Regions from separate parts of the Yersinia antarctica genome, predicted to be linked through region 3. Evidence: predicted binding sites of a transcription regulator. Region 3 holds the regulator's gene; each other region holds the start of a gene.

Region 1 (3,208 bases), 2.0 Mb from region 3:
CATATGCTGAGCATCCTCATTGTGACGGGCTTGCCATAGCATTACCATTTGCAGGCTATTCTCTTTCTGCTCAGGTGTCAGTGCCACACCATCCGGCCATTTACCCAACTCAACCGCTTGCATCAAACGTTGATAAATTTCAGGTGTCATCACTGAAATCAGGTCTTCAAGCTCCATCAAAGTATCCTTAGCAAAACGAATAATAAGCTGAATCGATTTTTCAACATGCATAATCGTTGAGTATCAACCGGCAATCTGCTCGCCATTCTGGTCATCAACAAAATTCAATGACGCCGAGTTCACGCAATAGCGCTCGCCCGTAGGCTGCGGCCCATCGGGGAAAACATGGCCTAAGTGAGCATCACAATTACCACAACGAATTTCAACTCGAATCATATTGTGTGAATTATCATCAATATAGCGGATAGAGTCATCTTTGATAGGTTGGTAAAAACTCGGCCAACCACAGCCAGAGTCAAATTTCGACTCTGAGATAAACAAAGGTTGATGACAACACAGACACTCATAGATGCCATCGCGTTTGTTATGCAGCAATTTGCCACTAAACGGGGCTTCTGTCCCGCGCTGCTGGGTGACATGACGCTGAATATCGGACAGTTTCTCAATATCGGGTGTAGAGTTCAGTTCTTTAGCCATTTGTGCGGTTCTCTGGCAGGGAATAAAGTCAACGAAAACAACGTTTAATAATAACAAAAAATTAACAACAAAGCAGTTAAAATTGTCCTAAACTGTATGCCATCAAAGTGACAACCGCATATACCCTTTATACTTGACGCGGCAGGGTTGTTAGCTACGCTCATTCACCCGAATCACTTACTAATGTAAGCTCATCGGGATTCGTTCGCTAGCTGCCTACCTGCAACGCCAATCATTTTGGGTATAAATGCGATAAAAATCGCAAATATTACCGATTCTCACTTTAAACTGAATAATTCGCCCCAATATAAAAATGAGGCTAATCGTATCTGGAAACGCGTGATTAATGTTCGATCTAACGTCGTTGGTTTGATTTGTAGCAATAATTGACACGATTCCGCTTGACGCTCGGCAAGGTTTTTGTAATTTTACAACCAACCTTTTATTCACTAACAAATAGCTGGTGGAATATATGACTATCAAAGTAGGTATCAACGGTTTTGGCCGTATCGGTCGCATTGTTTTCCGTGCTGCTCAGGAACGTTCTGACATCGAAATCGTTGCAATCAACGACCTGTTGGACGCTGAATACATGGCGTACATGCTGAAATACGACTCTACCCACGGTCGTTTCGACGGTACTGTAGAAGTAAAAGACGGCCACTTGGTTGTTAACGGTAAAACCATCCGTGTTACCGCAGAGAGAGATCCGGCTAACCTGAAGTGGAACGAAGTTAACGTTGACGTTGTTGCTGAAGCAACTGGCCTGTTCCTGACCGACGAAACAGCACGTAAGCACATCGCTGCCGGTGCTAAGAAAGTGGTTCTGACTGGTCCTTCTAAAGATGACACCCCTATGTTTGTTATGGGCGTCAACCACAAAGAATACGCGGGTCAGGAAATCGTTTCTAACGCTTCTTGCACCACTAACTGCCTGGCTCCACTGGCTAAAGTTATCAACGACAAGTTCGGTATCGTTGAAGCGTTGATGACCACTGTGCATGCAACTACTGCAACGCAGAAAACTGTTGATGGCCCGTCTCATAAAGACTGGCGCGGCGGTCGTGGCGCATCCCAGAACATCATCCCTTCTTCTACTGGTGCCGCTAAAGCAGTTGGTAAAGTTATCCCAGCACTGAACGGCAAACTGACAGGTATGGCGTTCCGCGTTCCTACTCCTAACGTTTCAGTTGTTGACCTGACTGCACGTCTGGAAAAACCAGCTTCTTACAAAGAAATCTGTGCTGCTATCAAAGCGGCTTCAGAAGGCGAGCTGAAAGGCGTTCTGGGCTACACCGAAGACGACGTTGTTTCTACCGATTTCAACGGCGAAAAACTGACTTCAGTATTCGATGCTAAAGCCGGTATCGCGCTGAACGACAACTTTGTGAAACTGGTTTCTTGGTACGATAACGAAACTGGCTACTCAAACAAAGTTCTGGACCTGATCTCTCACATCTCCAAGTAATAATGGATTGATGTAGATTTCTGCCAAAAGCCACCTTCGGGTGGCTTTTTTATTTGTAGCTATAATAAATTGCGCAATATCAATGATTCACCACTACGGTGTCGTCCATTTGCTACAAGATTTACAGCCTGTGATATTATCGAGAGTCTGAAATTCAAAGGATCCCTGCTCCCTTTCCCATAAGGCCAAACGAATGAACGAGAAAGTATTCACCCTACCTGTTGTTGAACAAATTTCGCCTTACATCAGCCAACGCCAACTGGATGAATTGCCGGTAGTGGTGGTTTCTCATCCGAAGGTGCGTGCCGCAGTAAGCCTACAAGGCGCTCATTTGCTGGCCTATCAACCTAGCGGTGAGCAACCTATCATTTGGCTGAGCAATAACACGCCGTTTAAAGATGGCGTCGCTATTCGTGGTGGCGTGCCAATCTGTTGGCCTTGGTTTGGTCCATCAGCACAACCTTCTCATGGTTTTGCCCGTCTACTGCCATGGACTCTCAGTGCCCATGATGAAAACGAGAATGGAGTTATCCTGACCTTCACACTGGAAGACAGTGATGAATCCCGTAAATACTGGCCGCATGCCTTCACATTGATTGCCCGCTTCAAGCTAGGTGATGAGTGCGAAATGGAGCTGGAATCACACGGTGATTATCAGGCAGTAGCCGCGCTACATACTTACTTCCAGATTGGCGACATCGACCAGATTAAAGTCAGTGGCCTGGGTGAGAAATACTTCGATAAAGTGCTAAAAATTGCCGATGCCACACAACAAGGCGATTTAGTGTTCAACGGCCAGACTGACCGTATCTACACACAACCCGAAGCCTATAGCTTGATAAAAGATGCGGCGCTCAAACGCACCATTGAAGTACATCATCATCACCAAAGTGATGTAGTGGCATGGAATCCAGGTGCAGAGTTGTCTAGTAGCATGGTTGATATGCCAAACGAGGGTTTTAAAACCATGGTTTGCGTGGAAACAGCGCGAGTGAATAAGCCGTTGGTGGCAACACTTGACGCCCCGGCGCGTCTTGCCATGACCATCCGTAGCCGTAAAAATAGCTAACGTTCCAGATGTCG
Region 2 (3,208 bases), 2.7 Mb from region 3:
CGGGATCTGTTCATTGCCCTTTACCCGCCAGTCAGATTTAGAAACCGTCTATATTCCAATGAATATTATCGGCAATCTGTATGTCTCAAACGGCATGTCTGCGGGCAATACTGCCAATGAAGCTCGGGTACAAGCCCTGTCCGAAGTCTTTGAACGTAAAGTTAAAAACCGTATTATCGCAGAATCTATCAGCTTGCCGGAGATCCCTGCTGCGGTGTTAAACCGCTATCCAGGTGTGGTAGAAGCCATTGCCAAGCTGGAAGAAGAAGGTTTCCCAATTCTCTCTTACGATGCCTCTCTAGGTGGCGCTTATCCGGTTATTTGCGTAGTACTGTTTAACCCGTCAAATGGCACCTGTTTTGCCTCATTCGGTGCACATCCTGACTTTGGTGTCGCGCTGGAACGCACCGTGACTGAGCTATTGCAGGGCCGTAGCCTGAAAGACCTGGACGTCTTTACCGCGCCGACCTTCGATGACGAAGAGGTGGCAGAGCACACCAATCTGGAAACCCACTTTATCGATTCAAGTGGCTTGATCAGTTGGGATATGTTCAAAGACAAGGCCGACTATCCATTTGTGGACTGGAGCTTTAAAGGCAGCACAGAAGAAGAATTCGCTACCCTGATGGCTATCTTCAAGCAAGAAAACGCCGAAGTGTATATCGCTGATTATGAGCATTTAAGTGTCTATGCCTGCCGGATTTTGGTACCAGGCTGGTCTGATATCTATCCTGCCGAAGATTTGCTGATGGCGAACAACACCATGGGTGTGCATCTGCGAGACAGCTTGCTGGCCCTGCCCGGCAGTGACTGGCAACCTGGGGAATATCTGGCGCTCATTCAGCAGTTGGATGATGAAGGGTTGGATGATTTCGCCCGCGTACGTGAATTGCTGGGTATCGCCTCGGGTAAAGATAACGGCTGGTATACCCTGCGTGTCGGTGAGCTGAAATCCATGCTGGCATTGGCTGGCGGTGATTTGGAGCAAGCACTGATTTGGGTTGAATGGACGCAAGATTTTAACTCTTCAGTCTTTACGGCAAAACAAGCGAACTATTACCGTTGCCTGCAAACCCTATTGTTACTGACTCAGGAGCCGGATCGTGAAGCGGCACAATATTACACTGCCTTTGTGAAAATGTATGGTCAGGAGGCGGTAGATGCAGCCTCAGCAGCCTTGGTGGGTGAGGCGCGCTTCAATGGCCTGTTCAGTGTTGATGAGGATCTAAAAGCCTTACCAGCTCATCAGGCACTACTAGGTGCTTATGAGAAGTTGCAAACTGCCAAACGCCGCTATTGGGCTAAAAGCGAGTAAACATTTTCTGCCAGCAAATAGCTAAATGCTAATCAGCAGAAAACGACCCACGGCGTTGTCTTTTGGCAGCGCCGTTTAATTTAGTACTGCATTTAATCCTGACGAAAATAAATACAAATCGCCGCGCTCAACAATTGTTTTTGTCATAAAAAAACGTTATTTTCTGACGCCGTAATAGCACCTTTAGACAAACATTATTTAGCGACCAGATAAAATAGATAAATAGGTGAATGAATAGTTAATTTTTAATGACTGATAATAATAAAAATAACTACAAATACCCCTTTTAGTTAACCTTCTCAACGGCTTTAAAACAGTCCAATCAAAATTATTTGTAAATATTAAAATATTTTTTTCAATTAATAATCAATAAGTTAATCGCATTAGCCCTATATTTTATGGTGTTTCACAGCTAACTAAACTCGCGCAATATGATCCATATCAATTTTCACGCTATACTGCTTTGCTAGTATCTCGTTGTGCTTTATTAACCCTTAAGAGAGAGTTAGTGTGAAAGCTGACAACCCCTTCGATGCATTATTACCTGCGGCAATGGCTAAAGTAGCCGAAGATGCCGGTGTCTATAAAGCCACCAAGCATCCGCTAAAAACCTTTTATTTAGCGATTACTGCTGGTGTGTTTATTTCAATTGCGTTTGTTTTTTATATTACAGCGACTACCGGTACTGCTGGCGTGCCTTTCGGCTTTGCCAAGTTGGTTGGTGGTATTTGTTTCTCCCTGGGGCTAATGTTAGTGGTGGTGTGTGGGGGTGATCTTTTCACATCGACCGTACTCACAACTGTCGCTAAAGCCAGCGGCCGTATCACATGGCGTCAACTGGCATGTAACTGGGTTAATGTCTATATTGGGAATCTGTTCGGTGCACTATTCTTTGTGTGTCTTATTTGGTTCGCAGGCCAACATACTGTGGCAAATGGTCAATGGGGTCTGAATGTTTTGCAAACAGCCGACCATAAATTGCACCATACTTTTATTGAAGCGGTGTGTTTGGGTATTTTAGCTAACCTGATGGTCTGTCTGGCGGTATGGATGAGTTACTCCGGCCGTACCATAATGGATAAAATGTTCGCGATGATCTTACCGGTGGGGATGTTTGTTGCCAGCGGCTTTGAGCATAGCATCGCAAATATGTTTATGATTCCTATGGGTATTGTGATTAAAAATTTCGCTTCGCCTGAATTTTGGCAATCCATAGGATCAACACCTGAGCAATTTGCTCACTTAACCGTAAGTAACTTTATTATTGATAACCTGATCCCAGTCACTATCGGTAACATCATTGGTGGCGGATTATTGGTTGGGTTGACTTATTGGGTAATTTATCTGCGCGGTGACCAGCAACATTAATATGTGGCCGCTACGTCTGGTTTTCGAAGAAATTAACATTAAAAGGTAGATGCATTATGACCGAACTTAATGAAAAATTGGCCAAAGCATGGCAAGGTTTTACCAAGGGTGACTGGCAGAACGGTGTAAACGTTCGTGACTTCATCCAGAAGAACTATACCCCTTATGAAGGCGATGAGTCCTTCCTTGCCGGCCCTACCGATGCGACCGACAAACTGTGGGCGCAGGTTATGGAAGGCATCAAACTGGAAAACCGCACCCATGCGCCAGTTGATTTCGATACCGACGTAGCTGCAACCATCACATCTCATGATGCTGGCTATATTAATAAAGATCTGGAAACCATCGTTGGCTTGCAGACTGAAAAACCATTGAAACGTGCACTGATCCCATTCGGTGGCATTAAAATGGTAGAAGGCTCTTGCAAAGTTTATGGTCGTGAACTTGACCCACAACTGAAAAAAGTCTTCACCGATTACCGTAAAACACACAACCAAGGTGTGTTCGACGTTTATACCAAAGACA
Region 3 (3,208 bases):
TTACGGCGTATCACGCTCTCAATCTGTGTCTGCTCCATTAACTCTTGTGCTTTTTCTGGCTGAATCAGGGCCGCAGTAATGTGCTCTTGCAAATCGAGAGCCATTTGGAACAATCCCAACAACCGTTTTTGTTCTTTCTTCGTGGTGTTATGAATCAGATTAAATTGCTGATAAAGCTGATTAATCTTGTCCATAATCGCCTGTTGTCTGTCCAGCAGCGGCGGTATCGATTTTTCCGGCTCAAGGTGCTGAGCAAACAGGCTGTATTTGGTGTCACAATAATCGGCTAGTAAGCGATAAAGCTGACTCAAAGGTTCGCGAATCGGTTGATCCTTGCAGAGTCGGAACCATAACCCGTTAAACACCCCATACCACAGTGTCCCTACGGCACACAGCAACGGGGCTTGCCAGATCGGAGCGCGGCCCACCATGCTGAGGCTGAAAATAGCAGCAATCAGTGCCGCGGGTAACAAATGGCCATTCAATTGGCTAATCGCCCCACTCACTCCTAGAACTAATGCCAGGCTGAGCATGACAGCAGGCAACGGAATACCCCATAGCAGCAGTTGCTGGGTTAGGAAGCTACTCACAGTAAACAGCGCGCCGCCGACCAGCAGACGCCGGAAAAAATGTTGGTGTGGTGTATCCAGTGAGGCAATGTTGCAACAGGCGGGTATCAGAGAAAACATCAAGCCCAGCCGAAGTTCGCCGAGAGCGAACCCTAATGCTGCAGGCAGGCAGAGCACTAATGTTTGGCGTAGTGCGTAATTAACTTCAGGATGATAAATAAGCCGTTGCCATTTCATAAAGGCCCCAGAAATTTATTGATCACAAAAGATTAAAAAACTGATGCCGACAGTATCGGCACCAGTTTAGGGGGAATTAACGGGTGCCGTAGACGACAATCGTTTTACCGTGTGCGGAGATCAGGTTTTGATCTTCCAGCATTTTTAGTATCCGCCCCACGGTTTCGCGGGAGCAGCCAACTATCTGACCAATTTCCTGGCGGGTAATTTTAATCTGCATCCCATCTGGGTGGGTCATGGCATCAGGTTGTTTTGCCAGATTAAGCAGCGTTTGTGCAATACGCCCAGTCACATCAAGGAAAGCAAGGTTGCCCACTTTCTCAGATGTAATCTGTAAGCGACTCGCCATCTGTGAAGATAGGCGCATTAAAATATCTGGATTGACCTGAATCAGCTGACGGAATTTTTTGTAAGAAATTTCAGCCACTTCACAGGCGGTTTTTGCTCTAACCCAGGCGCTACGTTCTTGGCCTTCTTCAAATAATCCAAGTTCGCCGATGAAATCTCCCTGATTAAGATAGGAGAGAATCATCTCTTTACCTTCCTCATCTTTGATAAGCACCGCAACGGAGCCTTTCACGATGTAGTAAAGCGTTTCGGCCTTTTCACCTTGGTGAATCAGCGTACTCTTCGATGGATATTTGTGGATATGGCAATGAGACAGGAACCATTCGAGAGTCGGGTCTGTTTGTGGCTTGCCGAGAACCATTCGCTGTTATCCTCTGTTGTTATCGCTGCCTAACATAACAGGGCTCAGAGTTCCCTGTACGGCGTGCTTATAAAATACACTTTCTCGTAGCATATTAATTTGCTCAACTGCCGAAAGGTATAGCCAAGATACGTACCGGGTAGAAACCCTCCACTGAGTATTGAGAAGCTACCCTATTTAATTCTAGAAACAACACTTTCGGTTCTGTTTGTAGCACAGGATGAAGCCAGTGTCTTGTGTTGTATCGCTTCAGCATGATGAACATCGGGTTACATTGCCAGTTTGTAAATGAAAGGGTAGTCTGGATCAGAAAATTTAACCGGGAGCAAGAGTTATGCAGGCACGTGTAAAGTGGGTTGAGGGGCTGACATTTTTGGGTGAATCGGCATCAGGTCATCAGGTGTTGATGGACGGTAATGCTGGAGACAAAGCACCGAGTCCGATGGAAATGTTATTAATGTCAGCAGGCGGTTGTAGCGCGATTGATGTGGTCTCTATTTTACAAAAAGGCCGCAATGATGTGCGTGATTGCGAAGTGACATTAACCTCGCAGCGTCGCGAAGAGGCACCGCGTCTATTTACGCAAATCAACCTGCATTTTATTGTCAGCGGCAAAGGTCTGACCGACAAAATTGTGGAACGAGCCGTTGAGCTGTCAGCAGAAAAGTATTGCTCCGTCTCACTGATGTTGGGTAAAGCGGCGACGATTACCCACAGTTTTGAGATCCGTGACATCGCCTAAGCAAACCCTTCGTACTTGAAGCTGCAGGGTTGTTAGCTGCGTTCGCTCACCCGAATCACTTACTTATGTAAGCTCATCGGGATGAGTTCGTTTGCTGCCTACCTGCAGCTCCAATTACTTTGGGTTGGGATAGAGTCAAATTATTTTTTTCTCTCCAGCCATTGCTATACTGCGGCTTCAAGAATGAAGGAGATTAACCGATTTTCTCCCCTTCCAGCAACTGCTGCACTAGCGGCGCCATAATCAGCTCCATTGCCAGCCCCATTTTTCCGCCGGGTACCACCAATGTATTGATATTAGAGATAAATGATCCTTGCAACATCGCCAGTAAGTAAGGGAAATCAATTTGATCCAAACCCCGGAAATGAATAACCACAAAGCTTTCATCCAGTGACGGAATCGCTTTGGCAGCAAACGGATTTGATGTGTCAACGGTTGGCACGCGCTGGAAGTTGATATGAGTGCGTGAGAACTGCGGCGTAATGTAGTTGATATAATCATCCATGGAGCGCACTACGGAATCCATCACCGCTTCACGCGAATGGCCGCGTTCGCCGGTATCGCGTACTAATTTCTGAATCCACTCCAGATTGACGATAGGTACCACGCCCACCAACAGATCGACGTGTTTCGCCACATCATGATGTTCAGTCACCACGCCGCCATGCAGCCCTTCATAAAACAGCACGTCGGTGGGTTGTGGTAATGCTTCCCACGAGGTAAACGTGCCGGGAATTTGGTTGTATGGCACCGCTTCATCATAGGTATGTAAATACTTACGTGAACAGCCAGTGCCGTGTTCACCGTATTCCGACACACTTTGCTCCAACTGGCCAAAGTCATTGGCTTCGGGGCCAAAATAGCTGATATGTCGGCCTTGATCTCGTGCTTTACGGATGGCGGCATCCATCTCAGGGCGGGTATAGCGATGGAAACTGTCACCTTCAATTT

The links. Region 3 encodes CRP, which controls carbon source genes, mostly activating them, when cyclic AMP is high. Its sites were predicted from a motif close to ATGTGANNNNNNTCACAT; they were not measured.
Region 1: a site for CRP is predicted at 905-922, ahead of gapA (glyceraldehyde-3-phosphate dehydrogenase). Genes of this name have one in related genera too.
Region 2: a site for CRP is predicted at 1,745-1,762, ahead of focA (formate transporter FocA). Genes of this name have one in related genera too.

The regions. Positions count from the first base shown of each region.
Region 1 covers NZ_JBSJQF010000001.1:2,261,947-2,265,154, reverse strand. Annotated here, with positions in the region: gene ACWJJO_RS10435 (YeaC family protein) at 1-177, opposite strand, end outside; gene msrB (peptide-methionine (R)-S-oxide reductase MsrB) at 244-657, opposite strand; gene gapA (glyceraldehyde-3-phosphate dehydrogenase) at 1,130-2,125, shown strand; gene ACWJJO_RS10420 (D-hexose-6-phosphate mutarotase) at 2,319-3,194, shown strand.
Region 2 covers NZ_JBSJQF010000001.1:3,024,009-3,027,216, forward strand. Annotated here, with positions in the region: gene ycaO (30S ribosomal protein S12 methylthiotransferase accessory factor YcaO) at 1-1,315, shown strand, start outside; gene focA (formate transporter FocA) at 1,826-2,683, shown strand; gene pflB (formate C-acetyltransferase) at 2,740-3,208, shown strand, end outside.
Region 3 covers NZ_JBSJQF010000001.1:283,958-287,165, forward strand. Annotated here, with positions in the region: gene ACWJJO_RS01115 (YccS/YhfK family putative transporter) at 1-806, opposite strand, end outside; gene crp (cAMP-activated global transcriptional regulator CRP) at 883-1,515, opposite strand; gene ACWJJO_RS01125 (OsmC family protein) at 1,850-2,257, shown strand; gene ACWJJO_RS01130 (phosphoribulokinase) at 2,451-3,208, opposite strand, start outside.